3 regions of the Candidatus Nitrospira allomarina genome follow, and region 1 is predicted to be linked to each of the others. Evidence: riboswitches for the same ligand, from Rfam matches in the RefSeq annotation. Region 1 holds a riboswitch; each other region holds the start of a gene.

Evidence for each region. Region 1 has a riboswitch for cyclic di-GMP ahead of PP769_RS18590 (Ig-like domain-containing protein). Riboswitches for the same ligand answer to the same signal wherever they lie in the genome.
Region 2: it holds a riboswitch for cyclic di-GMP, as region 1 does, so the genes downstream of both, PP769_RS17920 (hypothetical protein) here and PP769_RS18590 (Ig-like domain-containing protein) in region 1, are expected to answer to the same signal.
Region 3: it holds a riboswitch for cyclic di-GMP, as region 1 does, so the genes downstream of both, PP769_RS08455 (Flp family type IVb pilin) here and PP769_RS18590 (Ig-like domain-containing protein) in region 1, are expected to answer to the same signal.

Annotation. Positions count from the first base shown of each region.
Region 1 covers NZ_CP116967.1:4,259,515-4,262,791, reverse strand. Annotated here, with positions in the region: gene PP769_RS18590 (Ig-like domain-containing protein) at 1-1,434, opposite strand, end outside; cyclic di-GMP riboswitch class I at 1,502-1,583, opposite strand; gene PP769_RS18585 (FG-GAP-like repeat-containing protein) at 2,157-3,277, opposite strand, start outside.
Region 2 covers NZ_CP116967.1:4,092,186-4,095,462, reverse strand. Annotated here, with positions in the region: gene PP769_RS17920 (hypothetical protein) at 1-1,439, opposite strand, end outside; cyclic di-GMP riboswitch class I at 1,646-1,735, opposite strand; gene PP769_RS17915 (glycerophosphodiester phosphodiesterase) at 2,211-2,903, shown strand; gene PP769_RS17910 (dioxygenase family protein) at 2,948-3,277, opposite strand, start outside.
Region 3 covers NZ_CP116967.1:1,914,187-1,917,463, forward strand. Annotated here, with positions in the region: gene PP769_RS08450 (phosphatase PAP2 family protein) at 1-834, opposite strand, end outside; cyclic di-GMP riboswitch class I at 1,467-1,547, shown strand; gene PP769_RS08455 (Flp family type IVb pilin) at 1,643-1,816, shown strand; gene PP769_RS08460 (Flp family type IVb pilin) at 1,968-2,171, shown strand; gene PP769_RS08465 (TadE/TadG family type IV pilus assembly protein) at 2,419-2,844, shown strand; gene PP769_RS08470 (TadG family pilus assembly protein) at 2,895-3,277, shown strand, end outside.

The DNA of each region.
Region 1 (3,277 bases):
GACCGTCGGGGGCGTGGTATCCGGAGGCGGGGTGGTTGAATTGCTCACCGTGACCACAATTGATCCTGAGGTTTTCGTATTGCCCGCGGCATCGCGGGCACTGGCCGAGAGGGTATACGCGCCATTGGTCACGGTGGTGGTATCCCAGCTGATGCTGTAGGGACTGCTTATATCCTCGGGGCCGAGGTTGGCGCCCTGGAGGCGGAATTGGACGCCCACGACGCCGACATTATCGCTGGCACTGGCCGTGACGGTCACCGTGCCGGAGACGGTGCCCGCGCTGGGGGCGGTCAGCGTGATCGTGGGGGCAGTGGTGTCATCAGGAGTACCGCTCTCTGATTTCACGATGACAGAATACATGCTCAATCCATCACCGGCATTGCCCCCGAGGGTAATAGTGCCGGCCGGGAAGGACCGCACAAATAGGCGGAGGGTCGTATCCGACGTCCCTAGACTCGTGCCGGTGTCTGTAAAAGTGCTCAGCCACGAGGGTTTCGGGGTGATGCGTACGTCATGGGCGACCGACACGGAGACGGGTTGATTGACGGTAAAGCTGAGGAAAGCGCTCGTGGTCGCAGCTTTGTCATCATTCGCAGTTCGGACATATGCCGCTCCCTGCAGGCCGGCGGGAATGGTCGTAAAGGTAAAGGCGCGGTCGATATACACCCTGCCCCCGGGTTGGAGTCCGGAGGTGGGCACGACATAGGTTTGCCCACTGGCGACGGCCAGGTTTGAAATGCTGAATGCTGAGGGTGGGGGCGGCGTACTGTTACTGCTCACTGTGACCACAATTGATCCTGAGGTTTTCGTATTGCCCGCGGCATCGCGGGCGATGGCCGTGAGGGTGTACGTGCCATTGGCCACGGTGGCGGTATTCCAGCTCGTGCTGTAGGGACTACTCGTATCTTCGGAGCCGAGGTTGGCGCCCTGGAGGCGGAATTGCACCCCCACGATGCCGACGTTATCACTGGCGGTGGCGCTGACCATGACCATGCCGGAGACGGTGCCCGCGCTGGGGGCGGTCAGGGTGACCGTCGGGGCGGTGGTGTCAGCTGGCGGCGGGGATGGTGGCGGCGGCGAGCTTGGGGGGAAAGTAATTGGTACTTCTGTCGTAGGGGCACTTTCATTTCCGGCTGTATCAAAGGCTGTCGCTATAAATCCATAGGTTGTCCCTCCATTGAGTCCGGCGACGGTTGTTGAGGGGGAGGATGGATTACCAGGCATTCCTGAAAATATAGGTTGTCCAAAATCTTGAGAAGGTAAGGTCCGTTTGTAAATTTTATATCCTGCTAAATCCGATTCGGTATTTGCGTCCCAGGTTACCTGGATGGAGGAAGCCGAATAGGCGGGGCTAACAAGCAAAACGAAGAGGAGCAGGGGCAGGACTGCCGTATGTGTGATTTTGAAACCCAAGGGGGTGGTTGGTCGGATCATACTCTACTCCTTGTCGTATGTGGACCGAAGTCCTCATCTTCTCCTCCCCCTGCAAATGATGTCTTCCTTCGGTAGCCGGACGGTCAGGCGTGGTGACCTGACTCCGGGCTTTGCGACCCTACTTCACAGTAGGTGTGCCGTTTCGGGAAGAAGATTTTATGAATTGGTCAAATTTTTTTAATCCTCTGTCTCCTTATTATGTCCTTTATACCCCCAAACGGTCTGCCGAACATTTCGGAGAAGTAAGGGAAAACTTTAGAGACAAAAATATTAAAGGTTGGAAAAACTATGCAGAGGAACTTCGGAGAAAATAAAAAAAACGATCAGAAGGATTATGGAAGAAGAAAAGAAAATTACACGTGCCTAGCAAAGGAAGAGAGCAAGGGCCCGCTAATCCGTGAATTTCCTGGAGACCAATGTCCGAGCCAACAGCGGGAAGGTACAACTGGCTGAACGGCCGAATCACGATAATCATGATTATGCAGGATGGAGGAGCGATGGGAATCTCTCATGGAGCTTGAAATCATTGGGTGCCAAGGAAGGGAGAGATTGATGGATGTTGTGTATGCGGAAAAGATGAGGGAGGCGAGAGAATTCTTCCAGATTGGGGTGAGATTTATTTGGCCTAGGTAAGCCGGGGAGAAAATTTGTTTGAATGGGATTGTTGATGTTGGCCCATGAGGCCATTCAGGGGAGTGGTCTAGGGATTTTTTTTGTTCCGCTTACTGGATTTCCCAGTCCGGAGAAGCAGCACCGGGAAAGTTCGTGAAGGCTATGGTGGCGCCGTTCATCAGCCATACCGCTACGGCTCCATCACTGTTGTTGCGCCAAATGACGTCTGTTTTGCCATCCCCATTCACATCTTCTGCTCCTGCTATCTGCCATGTCGTCTGCACAGTGGCTGGGAATCCTGAGGAGGCAATTGCCGATCCATTCATGAGCCAAATGGCGGTATTGCCATCAAGAGTATTCCGCCAGACGAGGTCGGCTTTGCCATCGCCGTTGAGATCCCCGCTGGCTTGAATATCCCAAGCCGTCGGTGCACTACCAGGGAAACTCGTGGAGGTGATGGTGTCGCCATTCATCAACCACACAGCCACCGCACCGTTCGTGTCATTGCGCCAAATAATATCGGCCTTCCCGTCCCCATTCACATCGCCCATTGCAGCAATCTGCCACCCTAACGAGACACCACCCGGAAAACCAGCGGAACCAATTGTGCTTTCATTCATGAGCCAAATGGCGGTATTGCCATCAAGGATGTTGCGCCAGACGAGATCGGCTTTGCCGTCGCCGTTGAGATCCCCAACGGCCTGAATATCCCAAGCCGTCGGCGCGCTGCCGAGAAAGCTTGTGGACATGATGGTCAAGCCATTTATCAACCAGATGGCCACGGCGCCGCTCGTGTCATTGCGCCAAATGAGATCGGCCTTCCCGTCCCCATTCACATCGCCCGTTCCCCTCAAAGCCCATTCGGTGGGTAATTGGCCCAGAATGCCGGAGGCTGTGCCGCTGGAGCCACTGAGCAGCCACAGGACTACCTCTCCGGTTTTCGTGTTTCGAAAGACCAGGTCGGCCTTTCCATCCCCATTCATGTCCTGATTCTTATGAGGATTCGGGTTTGTGTTTTGTGTGGGAAGGGCAATAGCCACTTCCTCTGCCGGTACACTGATGTTTCCCGATTGATCATAGGCTGTGACCGTAAAATAGTAGGTGAGTCCATCCGGGAGGTTTTGGAAAACATATGATGGGTTGAGTCCTGCATTTTTCGTAATGTGGTAAGACCTTTGCGATGTTCCCATATATACATAATATCCCATCAGGTCAGATTCCGGACTCCCGG
Region 2 (3,277 bases), 170 kb from region 1:
GTTTTAAGGTTTGATTGAATATTGGCGAAGGAGGGTCCAAGTACTTTTTTATCTTTTTGAATTTGAAAAATGGTGTTGATGGAATTGGCGACCTTTTGAAGGGTGTCGGCTATTTCTTTGGCTTGGAAAGGGGAGAGTCCTTGTCGGGATTTAATGAAAGCTGTGGTTCCCACGGTTGGATCGTAGGTACCTTCAGAAATGCCAACCGCGGCAAAAAATCCTGTGCCGTTGCTGTTGACCTCCAGGGATTGGTTCGCATCCTGGGAAGTGAGGATGATCCGCTGCCCAGATGCATTCAACGTAGCGGTGACGCCTGCGGCAGAGGCGGTGATCCTGGTCAACACATCCTGTAAAGAATCTGAAAGCACATCGATTGAAATCGCGACACCATTGAGTAAGACCGACCCTGTTTGCACCGAGGAAAACTGGGAGAGGGTCCCTAACGGTTTTTCTTCGTCCGGTATTTCATCTTGTCCCTGAACCGAGGAAGATCCGGTGAGTTTGGTTGCAGCCAGAAATCCCGACGTATCACTTCCCAGCGCAATGGTCGGGGAGGCTCCTAGGGTGTTGTGAGTCAGGACGACCGTCTCGTTGTCACTGTCAAACGTCGCCGTTACTCCGGCAGCCGACTGATTGATCCGGGTTAGCACCGTGTTGATGGTGTCGTCGGCAAAAACATCAATGGTCGTCCCGTTCACCTGAAATGAGCCGGGAGACACCCCAAGCCCTTCCTCCAGGTTGGGATTGTCGTTTCTCGTTCCATTAAAAGGCTTGTCGGGATTCACCGCACTTCCCACCGAATTCGAGACGGCTACCGTAAATGTATCATTTTGAGTGAGGGATCCTGATCCCAGGCTAAGCACCAGCCCATTTTGCAACGTGTAGGGATCATCGGGTTGGTAGAGAGTCAGGCTAATGGTTTCCACCAACTGCGCTTGGCTATTGCGTACCTCAAGGCCAAGGACGGGAGAAACTCCTACAATGCCCCCATTGGTGACCTGAAACGTTAAAGTATCGTTGCCATTATCGCCATCATACACACCACTGAGAGTAGCCGTACTGGTTGAACTACCGGTAAATGTGGGGCCAAAGGGAGAAAAAGAGGTCGGGGTGGTATTCACTTCTTCCGTCGATTGGCGGATTGTTGCGGTGGCAGGCGTGGACCCCAACCCCAGGTCGGCGGAAGAACTTGTGGTGGCTGCCTGAGCTTGTTCGCCGCCTACTCGTGCCCGGTGGATTAACGGAAAGGGATTCTTAAAGGAGTTCAAAGCTCTCCTCAAAGAGAGAACGTGTTGTCGAAGTAAGCGAAGTTCGTCCTCGGTTTCGGTCGCAGCGACAGAGGGAGGTGGCGCTTGTGAAATGGCATGCGTTCGAATCGACACATGCGCCAAAGAAATAGGAGAAAACCCAGTTGCGAAAATATCATTGCTGACTTGCACGAACCGCTCCCCTTATGCATCGTGCTCCACCGGCCGAATGTCCCGGGCGAATGAGAAGACGGCCGTGAACTTTCCTCGGCGCAAAGTCCTGGATTCATTTGAGAAAGCCAAAAGGGGAAAGGATGCTCGACAGGCGCGCCAGGAACGCTGGCTACGGGCAGAAGAAAAGACATATGGTAGATGTTACCATGCGTTTTCTCGAACTTTTCGGCAATCCCGCTGCCATAAAGCATTTCACCCCTTAGGCCGGTAACTTTGCGCCCTCATCTTTTCAGACGAGGTTTCCTTTGTCGATTTTCTGGTACCTTTATCGGCATGATTCAAAAACCCTTTCCAAATCATCGCAGATCCTAATACAAGTTCATTTAAGTTAAGGTTAAGCGAAGGATCGCCAGAAAGTTCGGCATACACTTGTTTGAGGTTTTTGCCTTTTTTTGGCCAAATTTCTCAGTTGTCGGTGCGGAGAAATCCATTAAGATGAAAGGTATGACTCGCGGCGAAACTGAAATAAGCGCCCCGCCAGTCCAATTTACTGTCCAAGTTCTGAAACGATTTTCACCAGGAGCTGGTAATGTCATTACAAACTGATACAGATGATCAAACTAAGAAAGTAGATAGGAGATAAGTATGGATCATACTAGTAACGAAAGTGTAAAAAGGTGGCATGGTGGGTTGGTGGGGACAGCGTCAATTTCAGCATGGGCACTTCCATGGTCATAGCTCAGCAAGCTGCGGGATACAGTTCCTTCAACACCTCCAAATGATCCGCTTATGACCCAAGAAAGGGATCACATTCGAATGCCTCTTCGGATCGGACATCGAGGTGCGTCGGGCCATGCGCCTGAGAATACGCTGGCTGCTCTGGAGCTCGCGATCAAATATGGTGTCGATATGGTCGAGTTTGATATCCGGCGATCGGGAGATGGAGCCCTGGTGCTCCTTCATGATGATTCGGTTGACCGGACGACAAACGGGGAGGGAAAAATTGAGGAGTTATCGCGAAGCGTACTTCGGGAATTGGATGTGGGAGGGGACGAGAGGGTTCCTCTTCTGGAAGAAGCCCTCGTCTGTCTCAGTGGACGGGCCGGTGCCATGATTGAGCTGAAAGTGAAGGGAATCGCCGCGGATGTTTGTGCGAAAGTGGAGGCAACTGACTTTCATGGGACAGTGATTTATGCCTCGTTTTTTCATGAGGAATTGCTGACGGTGAGAAGATTAATGGGAGATGCTCTCACGTTGGCGCTAATCGAGGACGCGCCCATACATTCAACGGCCTTTGCCATCGAAGCTCAAGCAACTCATGCGGGATTGGCGTTGAATGTTGTGACGCCTGCGCTGGTGCAGGCGCTTCAGGCGAAAGATATCAAGGTGTTTGTCTATACAATTGACGAGCCTGAGGAAATTGCACGGATGAAGGGATTGGGGGTTGATGGAATTATTTCTAACTTTCCCGACCGGATCTAGCCGGTCTTGCGCTAAAAAGCCATTTCAGAAAAACCCTGGTTCTTCTAGTCTGGCACCAGAAAATCGTAGTGACCGATCAAGCCATCTGATACCTCTCCCGATGCATCCGGTGCATAGTCCACAATTACCCTTTCTAAATCGATTGTGGTGAGCCCGGCATCCAGAATGACCACATCCATTGGCAGTAATTTCTGGTTCAGTTCATTATTGGGGATTTGGTCGCCCCGGAAATAGAGCTGTGTGACCAGTTTCGGATGCTCTGGAGGGAACAGTTGAAAGTGCAGGTGGGAAGGGCGGTACAGTCCGGCTTCCAGGTCAATGGGGTAAAAGCCGGGAACAATGGTTTTGAACCAATAGTCTCCCTGCTCATTGGT
Region 3 (3,277 bases), 2.2 Mb from region 1:
ATGGATAAGCACTCCTGGAAGGACGAACAGATTGATGACGATCAGTATGGGAAACCACCAGCGAGTGGTGCGTGCTGCATACATAGCCAAAACGGCCATGATCGTGTGATACGAGGGAAAAGCCACCAGGCCTTCCATATCCTTTGGAGAAATGAATTTTGGTCCTTCAGCCCCTAGACGCAATAGTTCGGCACCATAGGACGAGCCAACAAGCGGTCTCGCCGCCTGCTCAATTGTGCCGGAAATATCATAGAGCACGCTGGTGCCAAATGCCGGAAACAGCGCCCAAAATCCAAGGGTTGCCAGACCTGAAGCGGTAATTGAAAGGATGAAGACATGGAGTTCTTTTTGCTTGCCTCCAAATCCTAAAATAATAAAAAGTAATGCCATTTGCGGGATGGAAGATAAATAAGCATAACGCGTCAATTCATTAAACAATGGATGGCGACCGGCAAATTGAACAATGTCTGGCCATGAATACCCGAACCAAGCATCGATTTGGACCAGAAACGGATCAATGGGTTCTCGCCAAAGCGGGAGCAACAGATAACCGAAAACTGATAGCACAATTGTAAACAGAAGAAGCATGCCAGTGGCCATCAGTGTCATGGAGATACGCTCACTACGCCCGCTTGAACGATAGAACAGTCCCACAGTAATGATGAAAATTCCCAAGGCAAAAAATAGGGTATAGGAAAACCAATCAAAGCCAATTTTGCGCACAAGAATCACGGCAAGGTCGAAGATCGCGAGCACGAAAATGGTATTGCGTAAAAATCGTTCAACCGGCCATAGAAAGGGTTTTCCAAGAGTCAAGTTTCCCAGTCTCATCATTTATTTCCCTCGGTTCTGAATTTGGTCACTGGTGTGCGGATACAGAGCGCCCTGGTAAATAGAACCTATAAAAAATTCCAACTGATCTAACCCCATCGTTCAATGGGGTGTTCATTGTTGGAGTTAAAGTAAGAAAGGGCATTGGAAATGGCCCGGATATTATAGACTGGGCAATCGTGAAGGTGCCTTGAAGTCTTCGATCGAAGGTCTTTTCGGGATATTTCGTTGTTATCTTGAAAATGTGTCAAAGTTTCCTTTGTGAAAAATCCTCATTCATCACCTTGACCAAAGAGAGGAGGCAGCAATCGCTCTTCACATTCCGTTTGAAGTTTCACGGAGAATTTCTCCAATTTCCATTAGTCTCACTCCTCACGTTTCCTCAGGTGCATTCCATCCAAAAATTTAAGCTGTTCTGGACAATTTCGATCTCCTTGGTCAACAAAGGGAGGTAAACCATTGTACCGGTAAACAATATGAAACATATTCAACAAAAAACCATCGGCAAGTTTTCCCTGAAGAGGTCGATAATGAAGCATGAAAACAAAGAGTCACAGAATACGAAATGGAAAATTTTCTTGGGTCTATGAGCATTTATTCATGACCATGAAACATGGATTCGGTCGGGTGCCCCTTCCCGATAAGGGCGAACACGTCGAAATGCGTGGGCGCAAAACCACGGGTCAGGGTTGGTCCCTGATAGCCGGGTTGCCGAAGGCACGGAGAGCCAAGGGGCAACGTCTGCGTCAGAATTTTCCGGGCAGTCTGGCGTAACGAAAGTATTTACCTTCGCCCGTTAAGGAGATGCGCTATGGTTAACCAAGTAATGCGTTTCGTGAATGATGATGAGGGAGCCACCGCGATTGAGTACGGTTTGTTAGCTGCTTTGATTGCCGCAGTGATTGTCACGGCCGTGACTGCTGTAGGGACTGCGCTCAGCGGTACCTTTACTACGATTTCTACCAGTGTTGCGGCTCCGAGCTAAGTGAGACCTCCTTCCCGCAGTTGATGATTAGAAGTGCCGTTCCCGATAGAAGTTTATCGGGGCGGTACTTCGGCGGGAAGCCGCCTCTGAATGGCGGCGCAGTTTTGAGAGGTGACGCGAAGGTCAGGTAAAGGATAGGGAGGCCAGCATCATGCAGACAATTCTCCTGAATCATTGTCATCAATGGGTAAAAAACTTCCTCGTTGATGAAGAAGGTGCCACGGCAATTGAATACGCACTCTTGGCCTCACTGATCGGTGCCACGGCATTGAGTGCTCAAGCAGCTTTGGGAAATGCGGTTGGGAACATGTATACGCAAGTCATGGGTGTCATCGCGGGGGCCTTGGGGAGTTAGCGGGATACTGATAAAGACTGTTCTCAATGGTATCGAAGGGGTACTCACCAAAAAAAATTGCTCAAGTCTTTTAACTGACGCATTTAGATGTCCTAGCGTTCCCGCATTTTTCTATACCATGGTCCGTACCATACCGGACTTGTGATGCATCCGATCTATATCTAACGGTAGTGTCAGTGGAATTTGACGGTATGGCCTGATCGCTGCCCTCCAATCCATTTAGATAGCCGAATGGGAACAAAGAGGCATGAGTGAGCACCGAATCAAACAAGTACTAAAGCTGAGACAATCCGAGCGTGGCTCGACGGCGGTAGAGTTTGCTCTCATTCTACCGATTCTTGCGTCACTTGCATTTGGAGCGATCGATTTTGGGCGCATGTTGTGGTTTAAGGAAGTTTTGGTGAATGCGACCCGTGTGGGAGCGCGCCAGGGGACATTATTTGCTTCGGGCAATGGCCAGGCAGAAATTGAAGCAGCCATCACGGCTTCTCTTGCAGCGGGAGGGGTGGATCCATCAGGGCTCTCGGTGGTGGTTAATGGGGTCGGAAGCCCACAGGGACAGCCGTTAAATGTGGTGTCTACCATCCCCTGGAATTATTTTGTCATCGATAAACTCATTCCTGCGATTTCGACTCCCAACCTACAAGCCTCTGTAACCATGATGATGGAATAAGGCGAGGTGGAATGTCTTGTTCAAATCTTCAATGTAACGGAGAAGCGAATATGTGGAAAAAACAACGTTGGTCCATTGTCTCACCGCTCTTGAACCAACGGGGCGTCGCGGCAATCAATGGGGCGTTTATGGCGGTCGCAATGGGCATCATGGCAGGTGTGACGATTGATGTCGGGCATGCCTTGCTCACACAAAATGAATTGCACAATGCCTCGGATGCCGCCGCGCTGGCCGCTGCGAGACAATTGGGTGTGACCTATCTTACCTTGACCATCGCAGAGCAGCAGGACATGGGACGGGCACTCACTGGCAATGAACAATCACAAGTAACTGCTCAGGCGACTGCTGCGGCATTTGCCAACAGTGCTTCAGATGTCAGTAACTTGTCTCTTTCGCAGGGAGATGTTGAGTTTGGGATATGGGATTTCAATGC